Linked DNA regions of Prochlorococcus marinus str. MIT 9312. The protein of the gene in region 2 interacts with the protein of the main gene of each other region in a pairwise test. Links are inferred from orthologs where the notes say so. Each region holds a gene or a part of one and is shown on either strand. Other genes may lie near its edges. The genes, in order: rlmN, ftsZ and PMT9312_RS08845.

Region 1 (10,014 bases), 140 kb from region 2 along the record:
GCGTGTTGACTATTCAGGAAGATCTGTAATAGTTGTGGGCCCTAAATTAAAAATGCATCAGTGTGGTCTTCCAAAGGAAATGGCGATTGAGCTCTTCCAACCTTTTGTAATTCATAGATTAATTCGCCAGAATATTGTGAATAATATTAAAGCTGCAAAAAAATTAATACAAAAAGCTGATGATGAAGTTATGCAAGTACTTCAGGAAGTAATTGAAGGCCACCCAATTCTTTTAAATAGAGCGCCTACTCTTCATAGGTTAGGAATTCAAGCTTTCGAACCAAAATTAGTTGGAGGTAGAGCAATTCAACTTCATCCTTTAGTTTGTCCTGCATTTAATGCTGACTTTGATGGTGATCAAATGGCAGTTCATGTTCCTTTAGCTTTAGAGTCACAAACTGAAGCACGCATGCTGATGTTGGCTAGTAATAACATTCTCTCTCCTGCTACTGGGGAACCAATTGTTACTCCATCACAGGATATGGTTTTGGGATCTTATTATCTGACTGCTCTGCAACCTAATTATCAAAAACCTGATTTTGGAGATAATAAATCTACTTTTGCTTCACTAGAGGATGTTATTTTTGCGTTTGAAGATAAAAGACTCAGCTTACATGAATGGGTATGGGTTAGATTTAATGGAGAAGTTGAAGATGAGGACGAAATGAGTAAACCACAAAAAATTGAAGAGCTAGAAGATGGCTCAAGATTAGAAATGTGGAAGTTAAGAAGAGACAGATTTGACTCACAGAATAATTTAATTAGTAGATTTGTTTTGACAACTGTAGGGAGAGTAGTTATGAACTATACCATCATTGATTCTGTATCTAAAACGTAATCTTTAAAACTATTTTTCATTCATCTAAAAATCATGACATCATCTAAACCAAAAAAAACTTCCAGAGTACGTAAAACTACGAAAAACTCAAAAAAGAATATTCCACTTACAATGCCTCCTTTAGCTAAGACTCCTCCATCTTTCAAGAATAAAGTGGTTGATAAGAAAGCATTAAAAAATTTAGTCTCTTGGGCGTATAAAACTCATGGCACTGCTATAACCGCAGCCATGGCTGATAATTTAAAGGACTTAGGCTTTAAATATGCTACTCAAGCTGCAGTGTCCATTTCAGTAGATGACTTAAAAGTTCCTGCAGCTAAACAAGATTTGATAGGACAAGCTGAAGAGCAAATATCTGCTACAGAAGAATGCTATAGACTTGGTGAAATTACAGAAGTTGAGAGACATACAAAAGTTATTGATACATGGACTGAAACTAATGAAAGATTAGTGGACGCTGTTAAGGATAATTTCAATCAAAATGATCCTCTAAATTCCGTTTGGATGATGGCCAATTCAGGAGCAAGGGGTAATATGTCTCAGGTGAGACAACTTGTTGGTATGAGAGGATTGATGGCTAATCCTCAAGGAGAAATCATTGACCTGCCAATAAGAACAAACTTTAGAGAGGGACTGACTGTTACTGAATATGTAATTTCTTCTTATGGAGCAAGGAAAGGCTTAGTAGATACTGCCTTGAGAACTGCAGATTCTGGTTATTTGACTCGAAGATTAGTTGATGTTGCTCAAGATGTAATTGTTAGAGAAGAAGACTGTGGAACAGAAAGATCAATAGTTGTTGAAGCTGAAGATGGTAAATTTGGAGCAAGGCTTCTTGGTAGACTTACCGCTGAGGACATTTTAGATTCTGAAGAAAAATTAATTATTCCTCAAAATACTGCAATTGATCCTGCATTGTCAGGAAAAATTGAGACAGCATCTATTACAAAAGTAAAAATAAGATCGCCATTAACATGTGAAGCGAATAGATCGGTTTGTAGGAGATGTTATGGATGGGCTTTGGCTCATAATCATCTGGTTGACTTGGGTGAGGCAGTAGGAATTATTGCAGCTCAATCTATTGGGGAACCGGGGACTCAATTGACAATGAGAACTTTCCATACTGGAGGGGTATCAACTGCTGAAAGTGGAGTAGTAAGATCAAAGATTTCTGGTAGAGTCGAATTTAGTTCAAAAGCGAAGGTTAGAGGTTATAGGACTCCACATGGCGTAGAAGCTAAACAAGCGGAAGTTGATTTTATATTAAAAATAGTTCCTCAAGGAAATAATTCTAACAAGTCTCAAAAAGTTGAAGTTTCTAGTGGATCACTCTTATTCGTAGATGATGGTGAAGAAATTAGTTCTGATATTACAGTTGCTCAAATTATTGCTGGAGCTGTTAAGAAGAGCGTGGAAAAAGCAACAAAAGATGTTGTTTGTGATTTGGCTGGGCAAGTCAAGTACGACAAGGTTATTCAACCAAAGGAGGTTACAGATAGACAGGGAAATATTACTTTAAAAGCACAAAGGTTGGGCCGCTTATGGGTTTTAGCTGGAGATGTTTATAACTTACCACCTAATGCAAGACCAGTTGTCTCATCTGGAAAGTCTGTAGTTGAAGGAACTGTTTTAGCAGAGGCAAGTCAATCAAGTGAGTTTGGTGGCCAAGTTCGATTAAGAGAATCAGTAGGAGATTCGAGAGAAGTTCAAATTGTTACTACTTCAATGTCTTTAAATAATTTTAAATTAATTGAAGAATCTACACACTCAGGCCAAATTTATAATTTGGAATCTAGTGATGGAACTTTATATCGTTTGAACACTGCTCCTGGTAGTAAAGTTAGTAATGGTCAGGTTATAGCAGATTTAACAGATGAAAGGTTCCGCACAAAAACTGGCGGGCTAGTCAAATACTCACCGGGATTAAGTGTCAAAAAAGCAAGATCATCTAAAAATGGTTTTGAAGTTAGTCAAGGCGGAACGTTGCTTTGGATTCCCCAGGAGACACATGAAATCAACAAGGATATATCCCTTCTAATGACTGAGGATATGAAATGGATTGAAGCAGGAACTGAAGTTGTAAAAGATATTTTTAGTCAAACATCAGGAATTGTTACGGTGACTCAGAAAAATGATATTCTCCGTGAAATAACTGTAAGAAATGGAACTTTTCATGAGTGTGATGATGAAGAAGTTTTGAATAGATTTACAGAAGAAGGCAATTTAGTAAATCCTGGCGAAAAGATTTTGGATGGTATTGATAATAAAGAAATATTATTTGTTCAGAAATTAGAAACATCAAAAGGTAGAGGCTTATTATTAAGAACTGTAGAAGAATTCAATATTCCTGATCAAGCACAATTACCCAATTTATCACATGTTAAGCAGGAAAAAGGACCACATTTAGGCTTAAAAGCTATCCAAAGACTTACCTACAAAGATGGTGAATTGATAAAATCAGTAGACGGAGTTGAATTGCTTAGAACACATTTAAGTATTGAAAGCTTTAATGCTACTCCTCAAATGACTATTGATGTCGAGTCGATGGAAGATGAAAATGATGCTTCAATTAATCGATTAAATTTAGTCATTTTAGAGTCTATTCTTGTTAGAAGAGACACTATGTCTGATTCTAGTCATGGCTCAACACATACAGAATTGCAAGTCAAAAATAATACATTAGTTAAAGCAGGAGATGTAATAGCTACTACTCAAATTCTTTGTAAAGAAAAGGGATTGGTTCAATTACCAAATGTTGTTGAGGATGATCCCATAAGAAGGTTAATCGTAGAAAGAGAAGAAGATAAGATTAAAATTAAGATTAGCAATAAAGCTGTTGTTAAAGTCGGTGATCGTGTAGTTGATGGTGATCCTATTAGTGGTTCTGAAAAAGCTATTTCATGTGGAGAAATTGAAGAAGTTTCTAGCAGTTCAGTGACCTTAAGAATTGGCAGGCCATATATGGTTTCTCCTGATTCAGTTTTACATGTTGAAGACGGAGATTTAGTCCTCAGGGGAGATGGTTTGGCGTTACTCGTTTTTGAAAGGCAGAAAACTGGAGATATTGTTCAAGGATTGCCTCGAATTGAAGAATTATTAGAAGCTAGGAGACCCAGAGATTCTGCTATCTTGTGTAACAAATCTGGAGTTGTTCAGATCAAACAAGGTAATGATGAAGAATCAGTTTCTTTATCGGTGATTGAAAAAGATGATTTAGTAAACGAATATCAACTATTACCAGGGAAAAATATAATGGTCAGTGATGGACAACAAGTTACAGGTGGAGAAGTTTTAACTGACGGACCAATTAATCCGCATGAATTATTAGATTGTTACTTTAGCGATATAAGAGATCAAAAACCTTTAATAGATGCAGCTCGAGAATCTATATCAAAACTACAGAGAAGTTTGGTAAACGAAGTACAAAACGTTTATAAATCACAGGGTGTCGCAATCGATGATAAACATATTGAAGTTATTGTTAGACAGATGACAAGTAAAGTTCGTATAGAAGATGCTGGGGATACTACTCTCTTGCCTGGCGAACTTATAGAGTTGAGGCAAGTGGAAGATACAAATCAAGCAATGGCAATTACAGGAGGAGCGCCAGCAGAATTCACTCCTGTTTTGTTGGGTATCACTAAAGCCTCTCTTAATACAGATAGCTTTATATCAGCAGCATCATTCCAAGAAACTACAAGGGTTCTTACAGAAGCCGCAATTGAAGGTAAATCTGATTGGTTAAGAGGTTTAAAAGAAAATGTTATTATCGGTAGACTAATACCTGCAGGTACTGGGTTTAGCGGATTTGTAGAGGAATTAGCCTCAGAGGCAGGTCCCCATCCCGATATTCTTGCTGAAGAATCAGGTGGATATAGAAGAGCACAGAACTTAAGGCCAGACTATACAGTTGATATGCCACAATCACCTGCTGTAAGCTCTACTGCAATTCTTGACGATCCTAGTGATGAAGATTTGGAGACTACGCGAAACCGACATGGAATCGATCCCTCTTCAAGTAATTTTGCTGCCTTTGCAAGACCTAGTGCTGAAAATCAATTTTCTGAAGATCAATTACCAGATCCTGCTGCATTGGAGGGATTACAAGAGGAGGGGCTTCTGTCTGATGAATAAATACTATCTATTATCATTTTTAGTGACTAGAATAGATTTTTAATTCGGAAGTCATGATTAAGCCAGAGATTGTCCCCAAAAGAAAATTACCCCGTTATGGATTTCATTTTTATAATGAAAGACTTAATGGAAGAGCGGCCATGATTGGATTTATTGCGCTTATTCTTACAGAATTCTTTTTAAAACATGGTTTGCTGTTATGGTGAAAATAGTTTTTAACTAAAGAATTAATAATTTGAAAAATCTTCTTGGAAGTAGCATTAAAGATTTAGAAAATATAGCTTTAGATTATGGCCAGGCTGCTTTTAGAGGTCGCCAAATCTACAGTTGGATATATAACTATAGAAATAAGAATAAAAATATTGATCAAATAGAAGTTTTACCTTTAGATTTCAGAAAAAAGTTAAAGGATGATGGTTTTAAAGTAAGTGAACTTAGTTTTCAAGAAAAAAAGTTGGCCAATGATGGCACTTTAAAGTTGTTACTGTCTACAAATGATAATGAAAGCATTGAGTGTGTCGGCATACCCACTGAAAAAAGGCTAACTGCATGTCTGTCGAGTCAAGTTGGATGTCCTATGGACTGCAAATTTTGCGCAACGGGGAAAGAGGGTTTGAAGAGATCTTTAAAAGCAAGTGAAATCTTAGATCAAATTTTATTTATTGAAAATGAAATGAATAGAAAAGTGACTAATATTGTTTTCATGGGAATGGGCGAGCCATTGTTGAATATTGATGAATTGCTTTTGTCAATAAGATCAATAAATGAGGATTTTCAGATTAGTCAGAGAAAGATAACTGTAAGCACAGTTGCTGTTCCAAAAATGATGAGTAAATTATCAGCAAGGTCTTTTCAAATTTTAGGTAATTGTCAATTTACATTAGCAATTAGCCTACATGCTTCAAATCAGAAAACAAGGGAAACCATAATACCAAGCGCAAAAAACTACGAGATCAAAAATATAATTGAAGACTCTAAGCAATTTGTAAAAGATACTGGTCGGAGGGTAAGTTTTGAATATTTAATGCTAAGTGGGGTTAATGACAAATTAGAACATGCCAACGAATTGAGTAATTTGCTAAGAGGTTTTCAATGCCACGTCAATTTAATACAGTACAACCAAATTGATGAGGTTGAATTTAAACGAGCATCTTTAAAAAATCTTCAATTATTTCAATCTAGACTTTCTAATAATGGTATCACTGTTAGCTTTCGAAAAAGTAGAGGTTTAGATAAAAATGCAGCATGTGGTCAGTTAAGACAAAATGCAAGAAATAAATAATATTATCTAAGAATAATTCTTTAAAAGTATATTAAACAGGTTATTATTGACTTAAATAATTTTGAATCTTTGGGTTTTATTAAGACAAAAATTTTACCTTTCGCTATCGTCGCACTTTTTGGGATTGCTTTCTTTGCAGTTAGTGCAAGAATTTGGTTGCCAGGAGATATGATGTCGCCTGCTCCCATAAATTAATATTTTTAGTTTTTGAAAATGACAAAAAATAAGGATCCTAAAAAAGAAAGTCTAGCTGAAATTGCAGTTGATCCAGATGTTTTAGCGAGAGAATTGGCTTTAGAGATTGAAATAGATCCTTTAGAGCAAATTGATGAAGATGCTTTTTCAAAAGGTTTCAATATAACTCAAGAGTGCAATGAAGCTTTAAAAATGCTTGAAGGTAACAGAGAAGAAAGAATACAGGGGTTAAGAATATTTTGTGAATATAGAGATAAAAGATCTTTTCCCCTTTTGTTACCATTACTTGATCAACCTTGCCCTGTTGAAAGAATGAGTGCGGTATATGCTTTAGGTCGTAATCCATGTCCTAGCGCAGTAAAGAAACTTGTCAGCCTTTTGGAGACTGATGATAATGCTTATGTTAGGAGGGCGACTGCATGGAGCTTAGCTAATTATGATGACCAAATTGTTTTACAGCCATTAATTAGTGCTTTAAAGAACGATGTAGCTGCAGTAAGGTTATGGTCATCTAGTTCTTTAGCTGAAATTGGAAATGTTTCTCTGGAAAACGCTCAATTAGCAGCAGAACAGCTTTTAATAAGTTTAAAGATAGATAATGAATCAGGTGTAAGAAGTAATTGCATTTGGTCATTGTGTAGGTTGTACGAAAAATTAAACAATACATTTCAAGAAAGTTTCGTTGATGAATGTACCAAGATAGCCCTTTTCGATAAAGAGCCATCCGTTATGGAAGAAGCAAAAACTGCCTTGGATTCAATGGGGATGCAAGGTTTTTATAATTAAATTTCTTAATTTATTTTTCGTAGAATGTAGCTCAAAATAAATATATCAGATATTCAATATAAAAATTAAAAATTAATTAACTTGTACCAACTGAAACAAAATTTTTTCGTTATTATATTTAAAGTTAAAACATTCAGTACTTGAATTTAATGCCTCAAAAAACATTGAGATTCAAAATTCATCAAGACGGAAGAGTTGAAGAGACTGTTGAAGGATTTACTGGTAATTCATGTAATGAAGTTACAAAAAATCTTGAAGATGCTCTCGGCAAAGTAACAGTAAAGAATAAAACATCTGATGCTTTCATCTCTCATCAAAATGAAAACTTAAATCAACATAACAAGGAATCTAATGTCACATTTTAGTACGATTAAAACGCAGCTCAAAGAAGCAGAGCCATTAATTAAGGCTTTAAATAACCTCGGTTATAATATTAATCAAGAAGAAAAGTTTGTTAAAGGCTATAGGGGCAAATTTACAGCTGTTGATATAAGTATGAATTTACCTGGAGATACTAAAATTGGATTTAAATGGGACAATAATTCAAATGCATATGAATTAGTTACCGATCTTGATCTATGGAAATTTGAGCTACCAGTAGAAAGATTTATTTCTAAAGTTACTCAAATGTATGCTTACCAAACAATTATTTCCAAAACAAAAGAGGATGGTTATCAAATTGTTGAACAAAAAAACAAAAATGACGGTTCTATTGAATTGGTTTTAACCAAGTGGGATAACTAATGGCAGAGTATGGATTTTACTGATCCATTGGATAACGTTGCAGAGAATATCGAAATTACAGGCTGGGAGGCTGTTTTAGGCGGTCAGTTAGCCGAAAAAGCTGTATGGGTTGATGAGGCTAAGTGTATTGGTTGTAAATATTGTGTACACGTTGCTTCAAACACTTTCATAGTTGATGAATTTCATGGTAGAAGTCGAGCTGTTAGACAAGACGGAGATAGTATTGATCTTATACAAGAAGCAATAGATACATGTCCTGTTGATTGTATTAACTGGGTCAAGTTTGAAGAATTGGAAGATTTAGAGAATAGTCTCGATAGGGATATGTTTCAATCATTTGGAAAACCCCCAAGAATGAATAAGCATTAATTTTAAAAATGGAATATCGTAGATTTGGTCGAACCAATCTGAAGATGCCTATTTTATCTTTGGGTGGTATGAGATTTCAAAAAAGTTGGGATCAATTAGATTTTTCTGAGATTTCATATGAAGAACAAAATAAAGTAGAAAATATATTAAACATGGCAAACAAATATGGCTTACATCATATAGAAACTGCTAAGTATTATGGAACTTCTGAGGTGCAATTAGGAATAGGTTTTCAAAATACTAAAAAAATCCCAAACATTATTCAAACAAAGATTCCTCCAAATAGTGATCCAGAAATTTTTGAGAGAGATGTTATGACAAGTATGGAAAAATTGAAAGTTAAAAGAATTGATTTGCTAGCAATACATGGCATTAATACAGATCAACATTTACATCAGGCTGTTAAAGATGGAGGTTGTATTGACATTTTAAGGAATTTGCAAAAAGAAAATTTAATTGGATCTATTGGATTTTCGTCCCATGGAAAATCTTCACTTATTGAGAAGGCTATATCAACAAACTTATTTGATTATGTAAATTTGCACTGGTATTTCATCAATCAAGAAAATACAAAGGCTATAAATTTAGCAAATAAGTATGATCTTGGGGTTTTCATAATAAGTCCCACGGATAAAGGGGGACATCTTCATACTCCTTCAATAAAAATGTTGGAATTTTGTAAGCCACTTCATCCTATAGTTTTCAATGATCTTTTTTGCTTAAGAAATAAAAACGTCCACACTCTTAGTGTCGGTATTGCAAAAGAGGCAGATTTTGATCTTCATTTAGAAGCTGTCTCGTTGCTATCAGAATCTGAGAAGTATGTTCCAAAGATAATAAAAAGATTAAGACAGGAATCAATTAGTGCTTTAGGCTTAGAGTGGTATCAAAATTGGAATAGAAATTTACCGAGTTGGGAATATACGCCAGGAAATATTAATATTCCCGTTTTGCTTTGGCTTTCAAATTTAATAGATTCGTTGGATATGGAAGGATTTGCAAGGGCTAGATATCAATTGCTAGGTAATGGAAGTCATTGGTTCCCAGGATGTAACGCCAATTTAATAGATGTGGATGTTGCTGAAGGTCAATTATTAAAAGTTTTAGAAGGCCATATAAATCCAAAAAAAGTTATAAATAAATTGAGAACCTTAAAAGAAAAGTTTGGAGATCAAGTTGCTAAAAGATTATCAAAAAAATAATTTCATAATGGATGTTTCTCAGGTTTGCCAATTTTTCGTGGGTAAATTTCAGGACATAAATTTTTAGGTTGAATAAGAATAATATTTCGGGTACCTTTACTTCTTGGTAACAAAATCTTCTTTGTCTCTTTAAATTTTCCTTCTAATATTTCTAAGGTTTTATCCAGATTTTTATTTTCTTCATCAGTCCATTTGCCACAATATAAAACTCCTAACCCTTCTTTTTTTAGCATTGGTAGTATATATTCTGAAACTGTTGATGGATTACTCACCGCTCTAGTGGTAGCTATATTGAAACTATTTCTCATTGACGATTGATGGGCTAAGTTTTCAATACGATCATTGATTATATGAATATTGTTTTTGAAATTGATCTCTTTAATTAAGAGTTTTAGCGCATCTGTTTTCTTTTTTGAAGAATCAATCAGGTATATCTCTGAATTAGGATGAGTTATGGCATAAGC
Region 2 (9,938 bases):
GGGGCAGAATATTGATGCTTATGGAAGAGATCTTCCTGGAACTACAAAAGAGGGGAGAAAAGAAAATACTTTAACTGATCTTTTATATTACATTCATGATATTAATGGGATTAGTAGGATTAGGTTTGCTACTAGTCATCCAAGATATTTTTCAAAAAGATTGATTCAAGCTTGTTATGAACTTGATAAAGTCTGTGAACATTTCCATATTCCCTTCCAAAGTGGAAATGATGAAATCTTAAAGCAGATGTCCAGAGGATATAATATTAAAAAGTATAAAAATATAATTGATAATATAAGATCATTAATGCCAGATGCTTCAATTACAGCTGACGCTATAGTTGCTTTCCCAGGAGAAACCGAACAACAATATCAAGATACATTGAAACTTATATCAGATATTGGCTTTGATCAAGTAAATACAGCAGCATACTCCCCAAGGCCAAATACGCCTGCAGCAGTTTGGTCTAATCAACTTTCGGAAGAAGTAAAAAAAACTAGATTACAGGAAATTAATGCTTTGGTAGAGAAAACTGCTAGGAACAGAAATCAAAGATACATTAATAATATTGAAAGCGTTTTAATTGAGGGTTTAAATCCAAAAAATTCCTCGCAAATTATGGGTAGAACCAGGACAAATAGATTAACTTTCGTAAAGATTCCCAAAAACATTCAATTTAATTTTTCACTTGGAGATGAGATAGATGTCAGAATTAATGAAGCAAGACCTTTTTCTTTAACAGGTGAACTTTGCTAAAAATTTTTTCTAAATGATCGAGGAAAAGAAAAAATGTATTGGATTAATATTTGGTGGATATTCCAATGAGCATGATGTATCAATATCCTCTGCTAAGACAGTTTTTAATGCCTTTAATTCAGAAATTAATAAACAACGCTTTAATGTTAAAGCCTTTTACATAAATAAATATGGAGATTGGATTGATAATGATATCTCAGTTAAGATCCTGATTGGTGAAATTGAACACAAAAAAACAAAAAAACAAGAGCTTTTTAATCAAAAAAAAATTAACTTCCTTGACGGAATTGAATTTCAAAATATTGATATTTGGTTTCCACTTCTTCATGGATTTAATGGCGAAGATGGATCAATTCATGGATTACTAAAATTCACAAATAAACCTTTAGTCGGATGTGGGATTCTTGGCTCTGCTCTTGGTATGGATAAAATATTGATGAAGACAATTTTCTCAAATCTAAAAATTCCACAAGTTAATTATTTAGTTATTCAAAACGAAGATTTGAATAATCTAGAAGTAAAAAATAAGTTAATTATTGAGATAATAAAAAAATTAAATTTTCCTGTTTTTGTTAAACCATCTAACTCTGGTTCATCCCTTGGCATTTCTAAAGTAATAAATAAATCAGCATTATTAAAAGCTTTAGAAAAGGCTTGGGAAATAGATGCAAGAATTTTAGTAGAAGAAGGTTTAGAGACAAGAGAGATTGAATGCGGAATAATTGGGAATTCAGAACTCTTAACCTCTGAGATTGGAGAGGTAGAATACGGAAGTGATTGGTATGATTATGATTCAAAATATAACTCAAATAATAAGATAACTATCCCAGCCAAAATAGATTCTAAAATCACTAAACAAATTAAAGAAATTGCTATTCAAAGTTGTAGAACACTAAATATTTTTGGTTTTGCAAGGGTAGATTTCTTTTTAGAAAAATCTTCAAATAAAATTTTTTTAAATGAAATAAATACAATTCCTGGTTTTACAAAAAAAAGTATGTTTCCAATGCTCTGGGAAGCTTCGGGTTTAAATATTGAACAACTTGTGGCTAAACTAGTAGATATATCTCTAGATTTATAATTCAAATCAAATGTTGCATGGACTTCTTTGGTTACCATTACTTTTAATCTTCGTTTTATTAACTGCACTTGGATGGTTAGAGAGAAGAAGGCAAAATCTTTTTAGGAGCTGGGCAAATGGGTCTGAACTTTGTAAGTTAGATAGTTCAGGTGCAGCATTTTTAAAAGATGGGAAATTAAGATGGAGCGCGTTTGAAGCTGGTAAATTTGAAGAAAAAGATTGTTTCACAATCAAGAAACTTGAATTAGTTGAATTAATGGCACTAACTTCTGGAGAAGCTCCTCTAACAATTGAATCTCAAGGAAAGTGTAGGTTGAGACTAGTAGGTGATGGGAAAGAAATGGATGTACCATTTTCAGATGCAGAGCAGGCAAGAAAATGGATGGACCAATTGATGGAAAAAGCTAGATGTGATTTGTGAAAAACCTAAAAAAAATAAACACTAGAAGCTTTTTATTTTTAATTTTATTTTTATTTTCAACAAGTTTTTTGAGCCTAAAAAAATTTAAGAAGGTTAATGTAGACGACATTAGAATTTCTGGCAGTACATTATTCTCAGAGAATGATGTGGTAAGTAATTCATCTTTTACGTTCCCAATACGTTTAATTTTTATTAAAACTAATCTATTAGAAAAAGACTTAAAACAAAATTTATCACTCAAGAACGTTTCAGTAAGTAGACAAATAGTTCCTTTTGGTTTGAAAGTTCATGTTAAAACAAGAACTCCAGTAGCTTACGCTGAAAGGATATTAAATAATGAAGAAAAGATATTAGGCTTTATTGATAAAGATGGGATTTTTATCGATAAACAAAATGCAGACAAAAAAAATTTGAACAAATTAACCATACAAGTTTTTGGTTGGAAAGAAAAATTTAAAAAAATATTATCTGAAATTTTAATTGCTCAAGAAAATTATGAATTTGAAGTGATTAAAATAATTTTTTCACCCAATGGGTTTCTAACTGTTGAGGAAAAAGATTTAAAAACAATATTCTTAGGATTTAAACCAAATTTAATCAACTATCAATTACAAATAATCAATAACTTAAAAAATGAATTTAAGAAAAATAATTTTTCTGAAGAAATAGATAATATTGATCTTACTGATCCAAATAAACCAAAAATAAAAGTGTTCAAACCCTAATATTTGAAAACTAATTTTGAATAATTTTTTTTAATTATTGTAGTGTTAATGAGGGTTTAGCATTCAAAACAGAATATTTGAAAAATAAATATTTTAAGGATTTTCCTCAACAAATTCCTACATATGAGCTCAGTAAGTTCATAATGCACCCAATACTAGTATTAGATTCCTATTAAGAGATGAGCTTCGGTAACAATCCAAACTTTGATCAATCGAGAGAAATCCTTCCAAGCCAAAACGCCAAAATAGAAGTTATTGGTGTTGGAGGTGGTGGAAGTAACGCAGTCAATAGAATGATAAGTAGTGATTTAGAGGGTGTATCTTTTCGAGTACTCAATACCGACGCGCAAGCACTAATACAGTCTTCTGCTGAGCGTAGAGTTCAACTGGGACAAAACCTTACCAGGGGTTTAGGTGCAGGTGGGAATCCAAGTATTGGCCAAAAAGCTGCAGAAGAATCTAAAGATGAGCTTCAACAAACTTTAGAGGGATCAGATCTAGTTTTTATCGCCGCTGGAATGGGTGGGGGAACTGGTACAGGAGCAGCTCCCGTAGTTGCAGAAGTAGCTAAACAAAGTGGTGCTTTAACAGTAGGGATAGTAACCAAACCATTTTCTTTTGAAGGGAAAAGAAGAATGCGTCAAGCAGAAGAGGGAATCGCAAGACTAGCTGAAAACGTAGATACTCTTATAGTCATTCCAAATGACCGTTTAAAAGATGTTATAGCAGGAGCTCCCCTTCAAGAAGCATTTAGGAATGCTGATGATGTTTTACGGATGGGCGTCAAAGGCATCAGTGACATAATTACTTGCCCAGGACTAGTTAATGTTGATTTCGCAGATGTAAGATCGGTTATGACAGAAGCAGGAACCGCTCTTCTCGGAATAGGTATCGGTTCAGGAAGATCAAGAGCACTAGAGGCAGCACAGGCCGCTATGAATAGTCCTTTATTAGAAGCAGCTAGAATTGATGGAGCTAAAGGCTGCATTATAAATATTACCGGTGGCAAAGACATGACTTTAGAAGATATGACCTCCGCATCTGAAATTATCTATGATGTTGTTGATCAAGAGGCAAATATTATTGTTGGTGCAGTTGTTGATGAGGCAATGGAAGGAGAAATACAAGTTACTGTAATTGCTACCGGATTTGAAACAAATCAACCTTTAAAACAACAAAGAATTAAAAACAGATTATCAAATCAACCCTTATATAATATGTCCGACAATAAAGATTCAGGAGCAAGTATTCCTGAGTTTTTGAGATTAAGGCAAAATAAGAAAGATATAGATTAATAGGTAAAATAGAGTGACTCGGTTATCTCGCCTGCCTCAAGCATCCCTTGTGGCTGCTACCTTCCGGTCCTGACCAGGTTTAGGCGTTAAAACCGCGAAAGGCCGAGTCAAAAACATATTAGCAATTCTTGATTAAAAAAGATACATAAATTTATTATGTTACCTTCAGACCTCGTTAAATATAAAGAACAATCTCAAAAAATTATTGCACTTACTGCATGGGACTCTATATCAGGATCTATTGCAGAACAAGCTAATGTTGATCTAGTCTTAGTAGGAGATTCCTTAGCAATGGTCTGTTTAGGATACAAATCTACATTGCCATTAACTTTAGAAAATATAATTTATCATACTAATGCTGTTTCAAGGGGGTTCAAAAAGAAAATTGAAGAACAACCTTTGTTAGTTACCGATATGCCTTTTCTGACTTACCAATGTGGAGAGGATAAAGCTGTTGAGTATGCAGGAAAAATAATTCAAAGCACTTATGCAAAAGCTGTAAAAGTAGAAGGGGCTGAACCAGAAATACAAAAAGTTATTTCTAGATTAATAAGAATGGGAATCCCTGTTATGGGTCATATAGGTCTTACACCACAAAGCTACTTAAATCTAGGATTAAAGAAACAAGGAGAAAGCTTAGAAAGCCAAGAAAAAATAAAGAAAGATGCTTCTATTCTTGAAAAATTAGGGTGTTTTTCAATAGTTCTTGAACATATGCCTGAGTTGCTTGCTAAAGAAATACAAAATAACTTAACAATTCCCACAATAGGCATCGGTGCAGGTAATTTTTGCGATGGGCAAGTAAGAGTTACTGCAGATTTATTAGGCCTTAATGATGATCAACCACCATTTTGCCAACCGATAATTCAAGGGAAGCATTTATTTAAGGATAAATTAAAAGAATGGGTAGACTCTGAAAGACTTAACTAATCACCTACATTTTGTCATAAGTAGAGATTCGCTGAGAAAGCAGTATTTGCAGTAGTTTATAAGGATATTAAGAATCTAACAAGACTTTCATTTAATAACTAAATTTATTTATATTGCTCTATATTTTGTTTATTCCAGCCCTTATTATTATCTTCTATATATATCCAGATATTTATAATACCTAAAACAGCAACCACTAATGCTATAAAGACGAGACTTTTTCTATTTGATGCTTTATTTTTTTTTGTAAATTCTTCCATTAATGGCTCTAACTCTTTTTGGACTTCTGGATCTTTTGATTTCTCCAAAACCCTCAAATTAAAAGCTTTAGGTTCATCTATCCTAATTGCTCTAAAGTCTTCAAAGTCTTTATGATCTAACGCCCATTTTTTCCATTTTGTCCATTCTTCAACTTGAGTTTTTTTCTTTGCCATACCGATTATTCCTCCTTTCAATGCAGTGCCAACATTTATTTCTTTCAAAGAAGCTGAGTCTATATCTACTTCATATCTCTTCAGGAACTCGACTATTACAGCATCAAGACTTGGAACTGGTTTAGGTCTAAATTCTGGTTTCTTTTTTCTATAAATTCAATTTGTTCCTTTGTGTAATCCATCAACTAATTTCTCTATTTCCCATTATTTTAGATCGACTGTCAATCATTTTATATTTTTTAAATTTGCTTCACCTTTTGTCAAAGAAGTTTTCGAAGGAATTTATTTTATTATCTAGAATTCTCTTAGAACTAGTGATGGCAATGGTTTTAGCTATGACAAAGAGGGTATGATTAGTCTTAATTAATCTCATCCCACCACTTAAACATGGAAATAAGAATTTGATTGCTTAGCTCCATCCCTTTAGGTTCACTTAAAAAGAATCTATTCCCCTTTCTAACTAATAGTCCACTTTCAAGAAATCTTTCCCATTCTTCAAGTAATTTACTCAAGTTACTTTCAAATTTTTTATTTTCCCAGTTTTGTTCTTTAAACACCTCATAGATATCTATACCCTCTTTAAGTCTCATTCCCAACATTATTTTCTCATCAAGTTCTTTATAGACAAAATCCTTATTAGTGAGGGATGAATCTAAATTAAGTTCGTATTGCCTAATTACCCATTCTTTATATTCTTTACTAACTCTTGGTCTAGTTAACTTTTCCCCCCAAGGTGAACTAGTGGAACCTTGACCAAAACTCCACCAGCCTGAACCACTCCAATAAACTCTATTATGTCTCGATTGATGCCTCGGAAGACAATAGTTTGAGATTTCATATCTTGAGTACCCTGAGTTTTTTAAAATTACATGTGTTACTTCACTATTTCTAAAAGCCTCTTCATCACTTGGAACTTCTAATTTTCCTAAATTAACTAATTTTTTAAAAACAGTTCCATTTTCAATATTTAAATCGTAAATGGAAATATGAGGTGGTAAAAACGTTATTGCTTTATTTAAGTCATCTTGCCATTCTTTAAATCCACTTAGTGGCAAGTTTTGAATTAAATCTAAGCTCCAGCTTTTTATTAGCCCATTATCAAATACTCTCTTCAACCATAAACAAGATTTTTCAGCATCTTCTCTCAAATGCCTCCTGCCAGAATTTTGAAGGATCTGATTATTAAAACTTTGCACTCCGAGACTAAATCTACTTATCCCAGCATTTATGAATCCATAAAGATCATCTTCATTAAAACTAGCTGGATCAACCTCCATAGTAATTTCAGCACCATAGTCAACTCCATAATTTTCTTTAAAAAGATCAATTAACTCTTTAATTTGTTGGGGATCCAAGATTGATGGTGTGCCGCCACCAACATAAATTGTCGAAAGAGGTGATTTATGCTTAATTGACAATATTTCTTTGGATAAATAGTGCAAATATTCTTTAACAGTTTTACTTCCATAACCATGTAAAGTTTCAACTTTATTTCCTAGTGGAATAACTGCAAAATCACAGTAAAAGCACCTTCTATGGCAAAAAGGAATGTGCACATAAGCACTTCTTGGAAACTTATTCATAATCTAAATACATTTTTAAGCTCCAAAAAAAAGTATTAAGGATCGAAAAAAATAAAATCCTTATTTACTCAATTAATAAATCCTAGTAGATTATAGATATGACAGATATCTTAGTATTAATTTTATTTGTATTGTCTGGCGCTGCTTCAGGATGGCTTGGGGTTGATTTATTGCCCGTAGACATACTCAAACAGGTATCTAATGTAGAGGGTTTTAGAATTGTTTTAGCGATAATAGGTCTTTTTATAGGATTAGCAGCTGGTTTTGTATTCCTTCAACTTAGAAAAACGTTTCTTGATCAAATAAGAACAATGCCTACGGACTTATTAATAAGTAGGTCAGTTGGATTAATTTTAGGATTACTTGTTGCGAATCTCTTACTTGCTCCAATACTATTAATTCCCTTCCCAAGAGAAGTTTTTTTTGCAAAACCCTTAGCAGCTATATTAAGCAACATTTTCTTTGGTGTGCTTGGTTATAAGTTAGCCGATACCCATGGAAGGACATTATTGAGAATATTCAATCCAAATAATACTGATGCATATCTAGTGAATGAAGGAATACTTCCTGCTGCAAGTCCAAAAATTCTAGATACCAGTGTAATTATCGATGGCAGAATCAATGGCCTATTAAGTTGCGGCTTATTGGAAGGTCAAATAATTGTTGCTCAAAGTGTAATTGATGAATTACAAACTCTAGCTGATTCAAGCAGTAACGAAAAAAGGTCAAAAGGCAGAAGAGGTCTTAAATTATTGAAAGAATTAAGGGATTTATATGGGAGAAGACTCGTAATAAACCCAACAAAGTATGAAGGTAATGGGGTAGATGAAAAACTCTTGAAAATTACTGAGGATATGACAGGGACTTTAATTACGGCTGATTATAACCTCTCTCAGATTGCTGAAGTTAAAGAATTAAAAGTTATGAATTTGAGTGATTTGGTTATTGCTTTAAGGCCAGAAGTACAGCCAGGAGAATCACTAAATATAAAAATCGTGAGAGAAGGCAAAGAAAAAATGCAAGGTATTGGATATTTAGATGACGGAACAATGGTTGTTATTGATGAGGCTAAGAATTTTGTGGGAAGCAGATTAGACATTGTCATCACAGGAGCATTACAAACTCCCACTGGAAGAATGGTCTTTGGAAAACTAATAAATAATCCTGAGTCAAACAAATCTTTTAAATCACCAGCGACACAGGGCTAAATATAGCTAGAATCAAATCAATCTTAATTTTGTGATACAAATGACTGTATCTGCTCCTTATTACGGTGAAAACACTGTTATGAGGACCCCGCCCCCTGATCTACCCTCTCTTTTACTGAAAGAGAGAATCGTCTATCTTGGTTTGCCATTATTTTCTGATGATGATGCCAAAAGACAACTAGGAATGGATGTTACAGAGCTAATCATTGCTCAACTTCTATATCTAGAATTTGAGGATCCAGAAAAACCTATCTATTTCTATATAAATTCAACCGGGACAAGTTGGTACACAGGCGACGCAGTTGGTTTCGAAACAGAAGCTTTCGCTATATGCGATACGATAAGCTACATTAAGCCTCCAGTACATACAATCTGTATCGGACAAGCAATGGGGACTGCAGCAGTTATCCTCTCATCTGGTACAAAAGGGCAAAGAGCCGCTCTGCCACATGCCTCTATTGTTTTACATCAGCCTATAAGCGGAGCAAGAGGTCAAGCAACTGATATCCAAATAAGAGCTGAGGAAGTATTGAAAAATAAAAAATCAATGCTGGAGATTTTATCTCGTAATACTGGGAAGACTATCGAAGAACTATCTAAAGACTCAGACAGGATGAGTTATCTCAATCCTCAGGAAGCCTTAGATTATGGAGTTATCGATAGAATACTCACAAGTCAGAAAGATTTACCAAATAAAATTTAACTCTCACAAACAACTACTTTAAAATCATGCCAATAGGAACTCCAAGTGTGCCTTACAGACTTCCAGGAAGTCAATACGAAAGATGGGTTGACATATATACAAGACTAGGTGTTGAAAGAATTCTTTTTCTTGGACAAGAAGTAAATGATGGTATAGCAAATAGCCTTGTTGCTCAAATGCTTTACCTTGATTCTGATGACAATTCCAAACCTATCTATCTATATATAAATAGCCCAGGAGGATCAGTAACTGCTGGCTTGGCTATATACGACACTATCAAATACGTAAAAAGCGATGTAGTAACAATATGCGTAGGCCTCGCAGCCTCCATGGGTGCGTTCCTATTGGCCGCTGGAACAAAAGGTAAAAGAGTTGCTTTGCCCCACAGCAGAATAATGATTCATCAACCCCTTGGAGGAACATCCCAACGCCAAGCAAGTGATATTGAAATAGAGGCTAAGGAAATTTTAAGAATTAAAGATATGTTAAACATGTCTATGGCGGATATGACAGGTCAATCATTTGAGAAAATTGAAAAGGATACTGATAGAGATTATTTTCTAAGTGCAGAAGAGGCAAAAAACTATGGCCTGATTGATAGAGTAATCACACATCCAAGCGAAGCAAATCAGTCTTAAATTTTCTAAATTAATATTTTAATTTTAATTTTTAAATTAATAATTTATTGGTTTATTTACACGTTTAATGTCTAAAATATTAATTATCAAATGCAAAGAAGCTACAACTAATGACCCAACTCTTTTACGACACAGATGCTGATCTAAGTCTTTTAAATAAGAA
Region 3 (10,031 bases), 280 kb from region 2 along the record:
TTAGCTTGTTATATAGCTTCTTTTTTAAGATTATTTATAAATAATAATTTCATTGTTTCAATCATTGGATCATTACTTTTTGGTTTTTTTATTGACAAAAGATTAAGTTACTCGATAGAAAAAATTATATTAAGCGGTTTTTTTTCGTGCTTTACATCTTTTAGCGGATTTATATATTTTTTGTATAAAGTTTTTAATCAAGGAGACTTGATGAAATTCATAATTTTTTGTAATTTAATTATTATTATAAATTTATTGGTAATGTATTTTGGGTTTTGGATAAGTAGAAAAATTACTTAGATTTCATATAATGGTGTTGTTACTTTGAAAAGGAATTATATTTTATGAATGAAGATAATCTTGAAACTGTTACATCCTTACCTTCAGATTTAAGTACTCGAGAAAATATTACTATTCAACTGGAAGAATTGCTCGTCGCAGGAAATTATGATGAGGCAAAGTTACTTTTAGAACCTTCTCAACCTGTTGATATTGCAGATGCTATTGGAAGTCTTCCATTAATATTGCAGGCATTAGCATTTCGATTACTAAAGAAAAATGAGGCGATTGAGGTTTATGAATATTTAGATCCAATAGTTCAGCAAACTTTATTGGATAGACTTCGTTCGGGAGAAGTTTTAGAAATCGTTGAGAAAATGTCTCCTGATGATAGGGTTCAACTCTTTGACGAATTACCTGCAAAAGTTGTAAGAAAATTTCTGTCTGCTCTAAGTCCTGGTGAAAGGAAAGTAACAGCTGAATTGCTTGGATATGAGCCTGAAACTGCTGGAAGATTAATGACAACTGAATTCATAGATCTTAAAGAGATGCAAACGGCAGCCGAGGCTCTTGCTTTAGTCAGAAAAAGAGCTCCATATACAGAAACAATTTATAGTTTATATGTTACAGACAAGGAAAGACATTTAACTGGTATTCTTTCTTTGAGAGACCTTGTAACTGCTGATCCCTCTAAGCCAATTGGAGATGTTATGACTAAAGATGTAGTTAATATTTCTACTAATACGAATCAAGAAGAGGTGGCAAGAGCAATACAAAGATATGACTTTTTAGCGCTCCCAGTTGTCGATAAAGAAAAAAGACTTGTTGGGATAGTAACTGTTGATGATTTAATTGATGTTATAGAGCAAGAAGCCACAAGAGATATTTATGCAGCGGGGGCAGTTCAACCTGGAGATGAAGATGATTATTTTCAAAGTAGTTTATTTACGATAGCTCGAAGAAGAATTTTGTGGTTGTTGATTTTGGTTTTGGCAAATGGTTTGACGACAAAAGTTATAGCGATGAATGATCAAATATTAAAAGAAATAGTTTTGCTAGCTGCATTTATTCCACTGCTAATAGGTACTGGGGGAAATGTTGGAGCTCAGAGTTCAACAGTTGTCATTAGAGGTTTAAGTACTCAAAAATTGAAGTCTCTTGGTGCAATTAAGGCGGTAGTTAAGGAGGCAATCACAGGCGCTCTATTAGGTGTTTTGATGATGCTAGTTGTATTTCCTTTCGCTTGGTGGCAAGGAGAAGGTCCTTTAATAGCCTCTGCAGTAGGAATAAGTTTAATATCTATAACGACTTTAGCTGCTACAACAGGCGCTATTCTCCCATTGTTGTTTGACAGGATGAGACTGGATCCAGCCTTAATGTCCTCTCCTTTCATAACAACTATCACTGATATTGCAGGTGTATTTATATATCTAAGTACCGCAAAATGGCTATTAAGCCTTTCGTTGATTTAAAATCAACTAGGTATTTATTCTCATTTTTGTAAATTTGTGGATTTTTTTGTTTAACTTTACAATTCTTAATGGTATTGTTTACAAAACAACATTCAATTTTCATGTCTTCTGAAACATTAAGTGAGAATAAATTAGCAACAATATCAAGTTTAAAGGCTAGTAATGATGTTGACCTTGTTAGATCTTATTTAAGAGATATAGGTAGAGTTCCTCTATTATCTCACGAGCAAGAAATTACTCTTGGTAGGCAAGTCCAAGAATATATGCAAGTTGAAAGAGCAGAATTGGAAATTATTGAATTAACAGGAGATAAGCCAAGTATTGAGGAATTATCTAGCAAATTAAATTTATCAATTCCAATAATCAAGAAACGATTGCGAGCTGGACAAAGGGCTAAAGAAAGAATGGTTGCCGCTAATTTAAGGTTGGTAGTAAGTGTTGCAAAAAAATATACTAAAAGAAATATGGAATTATTAGATTTAATCCAGGAGGGAACTATAGGGCTTGTAAGGGGTGTAGAAAAATTTGATCCAGCTAGAGGCTACAAGTTTTCAACATATGCATACTGGTGGATTAGACAAGGCATTACTAGAGCGATAGCTGAAAAAAGTAGGGCAATAAGGCTTCCAATTCACATAACTGAAATGTTGAATAAGTTGAAAAAAGGTCAAAGAGAGTTGAGTCAAGAAATGTCTAGAACTCCAACAGTGAGTGAACTTGCTAAATACGTAGAGCTTCCTGAAGAAGATGTTAAAGATTTGATGTGCAAAGCTGGACAGCCAGTTAGTCTGGAAACAAAAGTTGGCGATGGTGAAGACACTGTCTTATTAGATTTACTAGCAGGCGGCGAGGATTTGCCAGACGAGCAAATAGAGATGGATTGTATGAGAGGCGATCTTCATTCTCTTTTGCATCAATTACCAGACCTGCAATGTAGAGTTTTAAGAATGAGATATGGAATGGATGGTGATGAGCCAATGTCTCTTACAGGTATAGGAAGAGTACTAGGAATAAGTAGGGATAGAGTAAGAAACCTAGAACGAGATGGATTAAGAGGTTTGAGAAGACTTAGTGATAATGTAGAAGCCTATTTTGTTTCCTGAAGAAATTCACATATTAACTTATTGGTTTCTTCAGGTTTTTCATCATGGGGACAATGACCAGCATCTTTAATAATATCTAATCTTTTGATATTCCTGAATTTTTTCTCCCACTCTTTTGCTTCATTTAAGGATTCCCAAGGATCTTTTTCTCCCCAAATCAATTGGATTGGAGTATCAACCTTATCGAACAGGTCTGGAGCAAGATAGTCATCAAATAAGTTAATAAAGCCACGAAATGCTTCTTTAGAGTTTTTCCTTTTAGAGGGTTGATATAGAATTTCAATTAATTCTTCATCGATATTTTTTCCTGAGGGGTAAGCTTTTCTTAGGATTTGTTTTATAACTTTTGGATTAGCAGCTCTCATAAAAAGTGTATTACTAATTATTCTTTGTCTTACTAATGTTTTTAATACGGGCCTAAGTAAATTCATTAAAACATCACTTTTTTTCAAGCGTTTATCATCCATAGTTCTTTGCGCACAATCAATTAAAATGACACCTTTACAATTATCTTTGAGAATTTCAGCAGCTTTCAATGCAATAACACCACCAATTGAGTTCCCTACCAAGTAAACAGGAGATTTTATTACTTCTGAACAAAAGGTCGATATTTGATCACTCCATAAATCAAATGAATATTTAATTGAATTCTCTTTATAAGGTTCGTAATTTAATAAAGCACTAGGCTGACTGCTTTCTCCGAATCCTAGTAAGTCAATTGCGAAGCAGTTAGAAAATTTCCCAAGGAAATCTTGATTATGTCTCCAGTGGTTTTTTGATGCCCCAAATCCATGAACTAATAAAATTTTAATATTTTTTTCAGAAGTAGATTCTTTTGATAAAGACCAAGAAATTTCCCAATTTTTCCACTTCCAAGTTTCAGATTTATTTAAAGACACTATGAAATATGCTTTTAATTAAACTTTAATTCAAAAAAAAATTATTCGTTTTTAATAAATTATTCTTAGTTAAGAAAAAGCTTTCATTTTATGAAAAAGAAAAAGGTCATATGTATTGGAGAGGCTTTAATAGACAGAATCAGAAATAAGTCAAATCAAGGATTTACAGATTTTTTGGGAGGTGCGCCGGCTAATGTTGCTTGTGCATTAAGAAAATTAAAAATAGATTCAACATTTATAGGAAGTTTGGGTAGTGATGATTATGGAAAAAAATTTATTACGCAATTTAGTGAATTGGACGTTAATTTAGATTTCTTGCAATTAGATAATGATTCATCTACTCGCGTGGTTAATGTTGATAGAGATCAATTTGGAGATCGTTTTTTTTCAGGCTTTGAGGAAAGTTCTCATTCATGCTTTGCAGACGAAGTTCTTAGTAAGAAATTAATCGAAAAAGAAATTTTAAATTTGGAGAAATCTTTGCTAGAAACACAATATTTGGTTACAGGAACGATCTTATTATCATCTCCAATATCAGCAGAGACTATTTTTTTTCTTCTTGAACAGGCTAAAAAATTTGAAGTCAAAATAGTTATTGATTTGAATTGGAGAGAGGTCTTTTGGGATCATTCAAGTTTTTCATCAGAAATTAGTAAATCCGCGAAAGTTAAGTTAATCAAGAACTTTTTAAATAATGCAAATGTTTTAAAACTTGCCAAGGAAGAAGCAACTTTGTTTTTTGAGGATGAAAATCCCTTCCGAATATCTCAACAATTGTCTAATAGACCAGATGTAATAATAACTGATGGGAAAAATCCCGTTGCATGGTATATCAATGGATTGCAGGGAATTACCGAAACTCCTACTTCACAAAAAATTGTCGATACTACTGGTGCAGGCGATGCTTTTCTAGCTGGCTTAATTTCAAAATTAATTTCTTCTGGCTATCCTTCAAATGAACTAGAGATAGAAGATTGCATTAAGTTCGCAGGTGTTTGTGGATTATTAACTTGTCTAGGTGAAGGGGCCATCGAGCAACAGCCATATTATGAGAAGGTTAAGAAATTTTTGGGATCTCTTATTTCGTAGTGTCTTCCATGATTTTTTGCGTAACTAATTTCTATTTTCCAGAAATTATCAATAACTGGTTCTATTAATTCTGGCCATTCAATAACTAAAATAGCTTGTCTTTGTATTGCCTCTTCTTCTTCTGAAAAAAAAACTTCTTTTGCTGAAGAAACATTTTCTAACCTGTATAAATCAAGGTGAATTAGTGGAATTTTGCCGGAGTTATAGTGATGCGATAAAGCAAATGTAGGGCTTGTAATGTCCTCAGAGATTGATAAGCCTTTTGCAATCCCTTGAACAAATGAAGTTTTCCCAGCCCCAATTGGACCCTTTAATAAAACAATTGATTGGGGATTTAATTTGTGTGAGAGTTTTTTTCCTAAATTTAAAGTCTCTTTTAAATTCTCAATAAACACAAAATTACACAAGAATCATTTATAGTTTAGTAGAGAAAGTATTTACTAGATATGGTTATCGCAAATTCAGTTAAAAGCTCCACAACTAATTACGTAGTTGCTGATATATCTTTATCAGATTTTGGTCGTAAAGAAATTAAAATTGCCGAAACGGAAATGCCTGGATTAATGGCACTTAGAGATAAATATCAATCTGAAAAGCCACTAAAAGGGGCAAAAATAGCTGGAAGTCTTCATATGACTATTCAGACAGCAGTCTTAATAGAAACTCTTGTTGATCTTGGTGCAGAAGTGAAATGGGCTTCATGCAATATTTTTTCAACTCAAGATCATGCTGCAGCAGCTATTGCAGATCAAGGAATTTCTGTGTATGCAAAAAAAGGTGAGACTCTTGATGAATATTGGCAATATACCCACTGTATCCTTGATTGGGGTGCAGACTCTCCAAATATGATTCTTGATGATGGGGGAGATGCAACTGGCTTATTGATACTTGGTAGTAAAGCAGAAAAAGATTTATCTGTTTTAGATAATCCCGGTAATGAAGAAGAAATTGCTTTATTCAATTCTATCAAGTATAAGTTGGAAACTGATAGTGACTTCTATTCTAGAATTAAGAGTAATATCATTGGTGTCACTGAAGAAACTACAACGGGAGTTGCAAGACTTTATCAACTGCAAAAGCAAAATGCTCTACCTTTCCCTGCTATCAATGTTAATGATTCAGTAACTAAGAGCAAATTTGATAATTTATATGGTTGCCGAGAATCTCTAGTTGACAGCATAAAGCGTGCAACTGACGTGATGATTGCAGGTAAGGTCGCTTTAGTAATGGGTTTTGGAGATGTAGGTAAAGGTTCAGCCCAGTCTCTAAGAGGACTTGGTGCAATTGTAAAAGTTGCTGAAGTTGATCCAATTTGTGCTCTTCAAGCGGCAATGGAAGGTTTTAGCGTTGTTACATTAGACGATGTTGTGGAAGATATAGATATATTTGTTACAGCTACTGGGAACTATCAGGTTATAACAAACAAAAATCTTGTCAAGATGAAAGACGAGGCCATAGTCTGTAATATCGGCCATTTCGATAATGAAATTGATGTGGCTTCATTGAAAGATTATCCATGGGAAAATATTAAGCCGCAGGTTGATCACATAACTTTACCGAGTGGTAATAAAATAATCCTTTTAGCTGAAGGTAGATTAGTTAATTTAGGTTGTGCCACTGGACATCCAAGCTTTGTTATGAGTAATTCGTTTACTAATCAAGTACTAGCTCAAATTGAACTTTTCAATAAGTCAGAAAAATATGCTAAGGAGGTTTATGTTTTACCAAAACATTTAGATGAAATGGTAGCTAGATTACATCTTGATAAAATTGGTGCAAAATTAACAAAATTAACTGAAGAACAGGCTGATTATATTAATGTTTCTGTTGAAGGTCCTTATAAACCAGAGCTTTATAGATACTAAGTTTGAATTTAATTTTTATAAATTTTCTTACTTCAATCCCTGACTATATTAGTTTGGCTGTTGAAAAGAATTCAACAATTGCATACCTAACAATTTGTTTGGCTATGTTTTTAGAAAACATAATACCTCCAATCCCTTCAGAAATAATAATGCCGTTGGGAGGATTTTTTGTTTATCAACAAAAATTAAATTTCTACATTTTAGTTTTTTGGGGGTTATTAGGAACGATTCTAGGATCATTGCCTTGGTATTACTTAGGTAGATTAGTAAATGAAAAAAGACTTTCAATTTTTTTAGATAAAAAAGGAAAATATTTAGGAATTTCTTCTAATGATTTAAATAAAAGTAAAAGGTGGTTTGATAAATACGGGGTTTCTTTAGTTTTTTGGGGCCGATTAGTACCAGGTATAAGAACGTTAATTTCAGTTCCTGCTGGTATAGAACTTATGCCATTAAGAAAATTCTTGATTTGGACTACATTTGGTAGCTTTATATGGGTCGCACTTCTCACTTATGCAGGATATTTATTTGGTGAAAATTATCCAATAATTGAAACTTATTTAGATCAAATCAAATATTTTGTAAAGCCAATTTTAATTTTAATTTTCTTATATTTTTTTATAAAACTACTTATTAGATTTTTAAAAAACAATAGAGCTTAGAAAGGGATTTCGCTGGAGTTACTACTGTTGTTAGAATATTGGTTATTTTCAGATTCTTTTCGGGAGCTTAGTAAGTTTAATCTATCTACCCTAACAACTGGTTTGTATCTATCTTCACCAGTATTTTTATCTTTCCAACTATCAATTTTAAAGCTCCCTGTAATTCCAATTAAAGATCCTTTTTTAACGTAATCTGCTGCTATTTGAGCTTGTTTGCCCCATATTTCTAAATTAAACCAATCTGGTTCTTCATCTCTGCTTCTTCTATTCACTGCAAGAGTGAAATTCGCTACGATACTGCCAGATTCAAAATATCTGACATCTGGTTCTCTTCCAGCTCTGCCAACTAGGTTAATAGTGTTAATTTCCATAATTATTTTTTTTTTAATACTACTCATATTTCTAGGTTCTGCTCAAAGTTTTAAGTGCTATTCATAACTAAAAGACAGAATTCTGAGAGCTTAACAAAAAATAGATATATTATTTATAAAAAGAATTCTTATTGTGATTTTTAACAGATTTAAATTTTCTAGAGATATTGGCATAGATTTGGGAACTGCCAATACACTTATACATGTATCAGGTAAGGGGGTTGTTTTACAAGAGCCTTCTGTGGTAGCTATGGATTTAGAAGAAGGGATTCCATTGGCTGTTGGTAAAGAAGCAAAGTTAATGCTTGGAAGGACCCCTGGCAATATAAGAGCTGTAAGACCACTAAGAGATGGAGTTATCGCAGATTTTGATGCTGCAGAACAAATGATAAAAACATTTATTCAAAAATGTAACGAAGGCAAAGGTATAGTAGCCCCAAGAATCGTGATTGGTATTCCAAGCGGAGTTACCAGTGTTGAGCGAAGAGCAGTAAGAGAAGCTGGATTAGCCGGAGCTAGAGAAGTTCACTTAATTGATGAACCTGTTGCAGCAGCAATAGGAGCATCACTACCAGTGACTGAGCCAATTGGAACTATGATTGTTGATATTGGTGGTGGTACTACTGAGGTTGCAGTATTAAGTTTGGGCGGAACTGTATTAAGTGAATCTGTTCGAATAGCTGGCGACGAAATAAATGAATCAATTGCGCTATATCTTAAAAAAGTTCACAATTTAGTTGTTGGAGAGAGAACTGCAGAAGATATCAAAATCAAAATTGGATCTGCATTTCCAGATGATGATTTTGATAAAACTACTTTAGAAGTGAGAGGTTTACATCTTTTATCTGGTCTACCAAGGTCAGTCACTTTGACATCAGGAGAAATTAGAGAGGCCATGGCGGAAACACTAAGTAAAATAGTGGAAGCTGTCAAAAGAACTTTAGAGCGAACCCCCCCTGAACTTGCTGCAGATATTGTTGACAGGGGGATTATGCTTGCAGGAGGTGGAGCTTTAGTCAGAGGAATTAATGATTTATTGAGCGATGAAACAGGAATTTTTACTCACATAGCAGAAAACCCATTGCTGTGCGTAGTTAATGGTTGTGGAGAGGTTTTGGATGATTTTAAAAAACTGAAAAGAGTTGTCGATACTCCAGACTTTATAAGGAACGCCATAAGAGATTAATATTATGTTAGATATCCGACGAATTTCTACTAGTCGTTGGTGGCATAAAAAGCAAAGTTGGTTTTTCTTCGGAGTTTTTGTATTTTTAGTTTTTGTGAGGATATCAAAGGGATCTTTTTATAAGGATTTTTATTATTTTATTTCAAAGCCGTTTTGGCCTGGTCAATTTCAAAAAGAAGTTATACTAGAGAGTATTGATCAAGAATCTTTAATAAAGTTAAATCTTCTTAAAAAGGACAATTCAAGACTGCGGGAAATCCTATCTCTTCAAGAATCAACTAATAATGATAATATTTCAGCTGCAGTTATTTCTAGAAAAACAGGTAGTTGGTGGAGACAAATAATATTAAATAAAGGTTCAAAAGATGGAGTGGAAATTGGTAGTACTGTTATTGGTCCAGGGGGATTATTAGGAAGAGTAAATAATACTTCTTTATTTACTTCGTCGGTAACTTTAATAACCTCTCCAGAAAGTAAGTTAGGCGTTTGGGTGGATAGAATTCAAATTAATGGATTACTGGTCGGTTTAGGGTCTGATTTTCCTAGCTTAATACTTTTTTCAAAAGATGCTGATATTAAAGTCGGAGATTTTGTATCATCTTCTCCTGCTAGTACGTTATTACCTCCAAATATACCCATTGGTATTGTCCAATCTATAGATGAGACATTTAAAGCAAAAAAAACGGCAAAAATATCACTTTTAGCAAAACCTCACTTAATTGATTGGGTGCAAATTTTAAAAGTCAATATTGAATGAATACATTTTTCAAAAAAAAATCATCAATAATATCATTTATTTTTATCCCAATTATTTTTTTGTGGCATCCAAATTGGCTTGGATTGTTAGGTGTTCAGCCATATTGGCCGTTATTTTGGTTATTACCTTGGTCAATGACTTATGGATCAATCAATGGACTAATATTTGGTTTGTTTTTAGGTCTAATTTTAGATTCTGTAACTTTAGATAGTAGTTTTACTCAAATACCGGGCTTAATTTTATGTGGAATTGTATTTGGGAGAATTAAATTACATAGTAATATTTTGGTGGGACATTTTAGGTATGGTTTAATTTGTTCTTTTGGAAGTTTGTTATGTGGGACTCTTT

Evidence for each region.
Region 1: the proteins of ftsZ (region 2) and rlmN interact in binary tests that used the Escherichia coli proteins (3 or more experiments, as listed by UniProt). The link is inferred for Prochlorococcus marinus str. MIT 9312 from one-to-one orthologs.
Region 3: the proteins of ftsZ (region 2) and PMT9312_RS08845 interact in binary tests that used the Escherichia coli proteins (3 or more experiments, as listed by UniProt). The link is inferred for Prochlorococcus marinus str. MIT 9312 from one-to-one orthologs.

What each region holds. Positions count from the first base shown.
Region 1 is NC_007577.1:1,461,023-1,471,036, reverse strand. What follows is about bases 4,297-7,230. They hold rlmN (23S rRNA (adenine(2503)-C(2))-methyltransferase RlmN), read left to right. Parts: upstream 4,297-5,207; coding sequence 5,208-6,254; downstream 6,255-7,230. Other genes in these bases: PMT9312_RS08105 (HEAT repeat domain-containing protein), read left to right, coding at 6,468-7,230; PMT9312_RS10095 (hypothetical protein), read left to right, coding at 6,324-6,449; PMT9312_RS08115 (high light inducible protein), read left to right, coding at 5,026-5,178; PMT9312_RS08120 (DNA-directed RNA polymerase subunit beta'), read left to right, coding at 4,297-4,972. Also shown: PMT9312_RS08125 (DNA-directed RNA polymerase subunit gamma), read left to right, coding at 1-838; more of PMT9312_RS08120, read left to right, coding at 872-4,296; more of PMT9312_RS08105, read left to right, coding at 7,231-7,235; PMT9312_RS08100 (DUF2997 domain-containing protein), read left to right, coding at 7,385-7,600; PMT9312_RS08095 (DUF1257 domain-containing protein), read left to right, coding at 7,587-7,979; PMT9312_RS08090 (ferredoxin), read left to right, coding at 7,989-8,348; PMT9312_RS08085 (aldo/keto reductase), read left to right, coding at 8,357-9,550; 16S rRNA (guanine(527)-N(7))-methyltransferase RsmG, read right to left, coding at 9,553-10,014.
Region 2 is NC_007577.1:1,318,404-1,328,341, forward strand. Bases 2,364-5,221 are described here. They hold ftsZ (cell division protein FtsZ), read left to right. Parts: upstream 2,364-3,163; coding sequence 3,164-4,279; downstream 4,280-5,221. Other genes in these bases: PMT9312_RS07255 (cell division protein FtsQ/DivIB), read left to right, coding at 2,364-2,984; panB (3-methyl-2-oxobutanoate hydroxymethyltransferase), read left to right, coding at 4,436-5,209. In the rest of the region: tRNA (N6-isopentenyl adenosine(37)-C2)-methylthiotransferase MiaB, read left to right, coding at 1-757; PMT9312_RS07245 (D-alanine--D-alanine ligase family protein), read left to right, coding at 771-1,838; PMT9312_RS07250 (hypothetical protein), read left to right, coding at 1,849-2,259; more of PMT9312_RS07255, read left to right, coding at 2,256-2,363; PMT9312_RS07270 (hypothetical protein), read right to left, coding at 5,314-5,691; radical SAM family heme chaperone HemW, read right to left, coding at 6,003-7,226; PMT9312_RS07280 (PIN/TRAM domain-containing protein), read left to right, coding at 7,325-8,434; PMT9312_RS07285 (ATP-dependent Clp protease proteolytic subunit), read left to right, coding at 8,475-9,137; PMT9312_RS07290 (ATP-dependent Clp protease proteolytic subunit), read left to right, coding at 9,164-9,775; ilvC (ketol-acid reductoisomerase), read left to right, coding at 9,886-9,938. UniProt on the Escherichia coli protein: Essential cell division protein that forms a contractile ring structure (Z ring) at the future cell division site. The regulation of the ring assembly controls the timing and the location of cell division.
Region 3 is NC_007577.1:1,601,899-1,611,929, reverse strand. The notes cover bases 6,949-9,899. They hold PMT9312_RS08845 (rod shape-determining protein), read left to right. Parts: upstream 6,949-7,873; coding sequence 7,874-8,926; downstream 8,927-9,899. Other genes in these bases: PMT9312_RS08835 (hypothetical protein), read left to right, coding at 9,680-9,899; mreC (rod shape-determining protein MreC), read left to right, coding at 8,931-9,683; PMT9312_RS08850 (single-stranded DNA-binding protein), read right to left, coding at 7,366-7,740; PMT9312_RS08855 (DedA family protein), read left to right, coding at 6,949-7,369. In the rest of the region: PMT9312_RS08890 (CrcB family protein), read left to right, coding at 1-300; mgtE (magnesium transporter), read left to right, coding at 345-1,751; PMT9312_RS08880 (RpoD/SigA family RNA polymerase sigma factor), read left to right, coding at 1,853-2,854; PMT9312_RS08875 (alpha/beta fold hydrolase), read right to left, coding at 2,839-3,753; PMT9312_RS08870 (carbohydrate kinase family protein), read left to right, coding at 3,844-4,842; tRNA (adenosine(37)-N6)-threonylcarbamoyltransferase complex ATPase subunit type 1 TsaE, read right to left, coding at 4,800-5,237; ahcY (adenosylhomocysteinase), read left to right, coding at 5,289-6,707; more of PMT9312_RS08855, read left to right, coding at 6,710-6,948; more of PMT9312_RS08835, read left to right, coding at 9,900-10,031. UniProt on the Escherichia coli protein: Forms membrane-associated dynamic filaments that are essential for cell shape determination. Acts by regulating cell wall synthesis and cell elongation, and thus cell shape.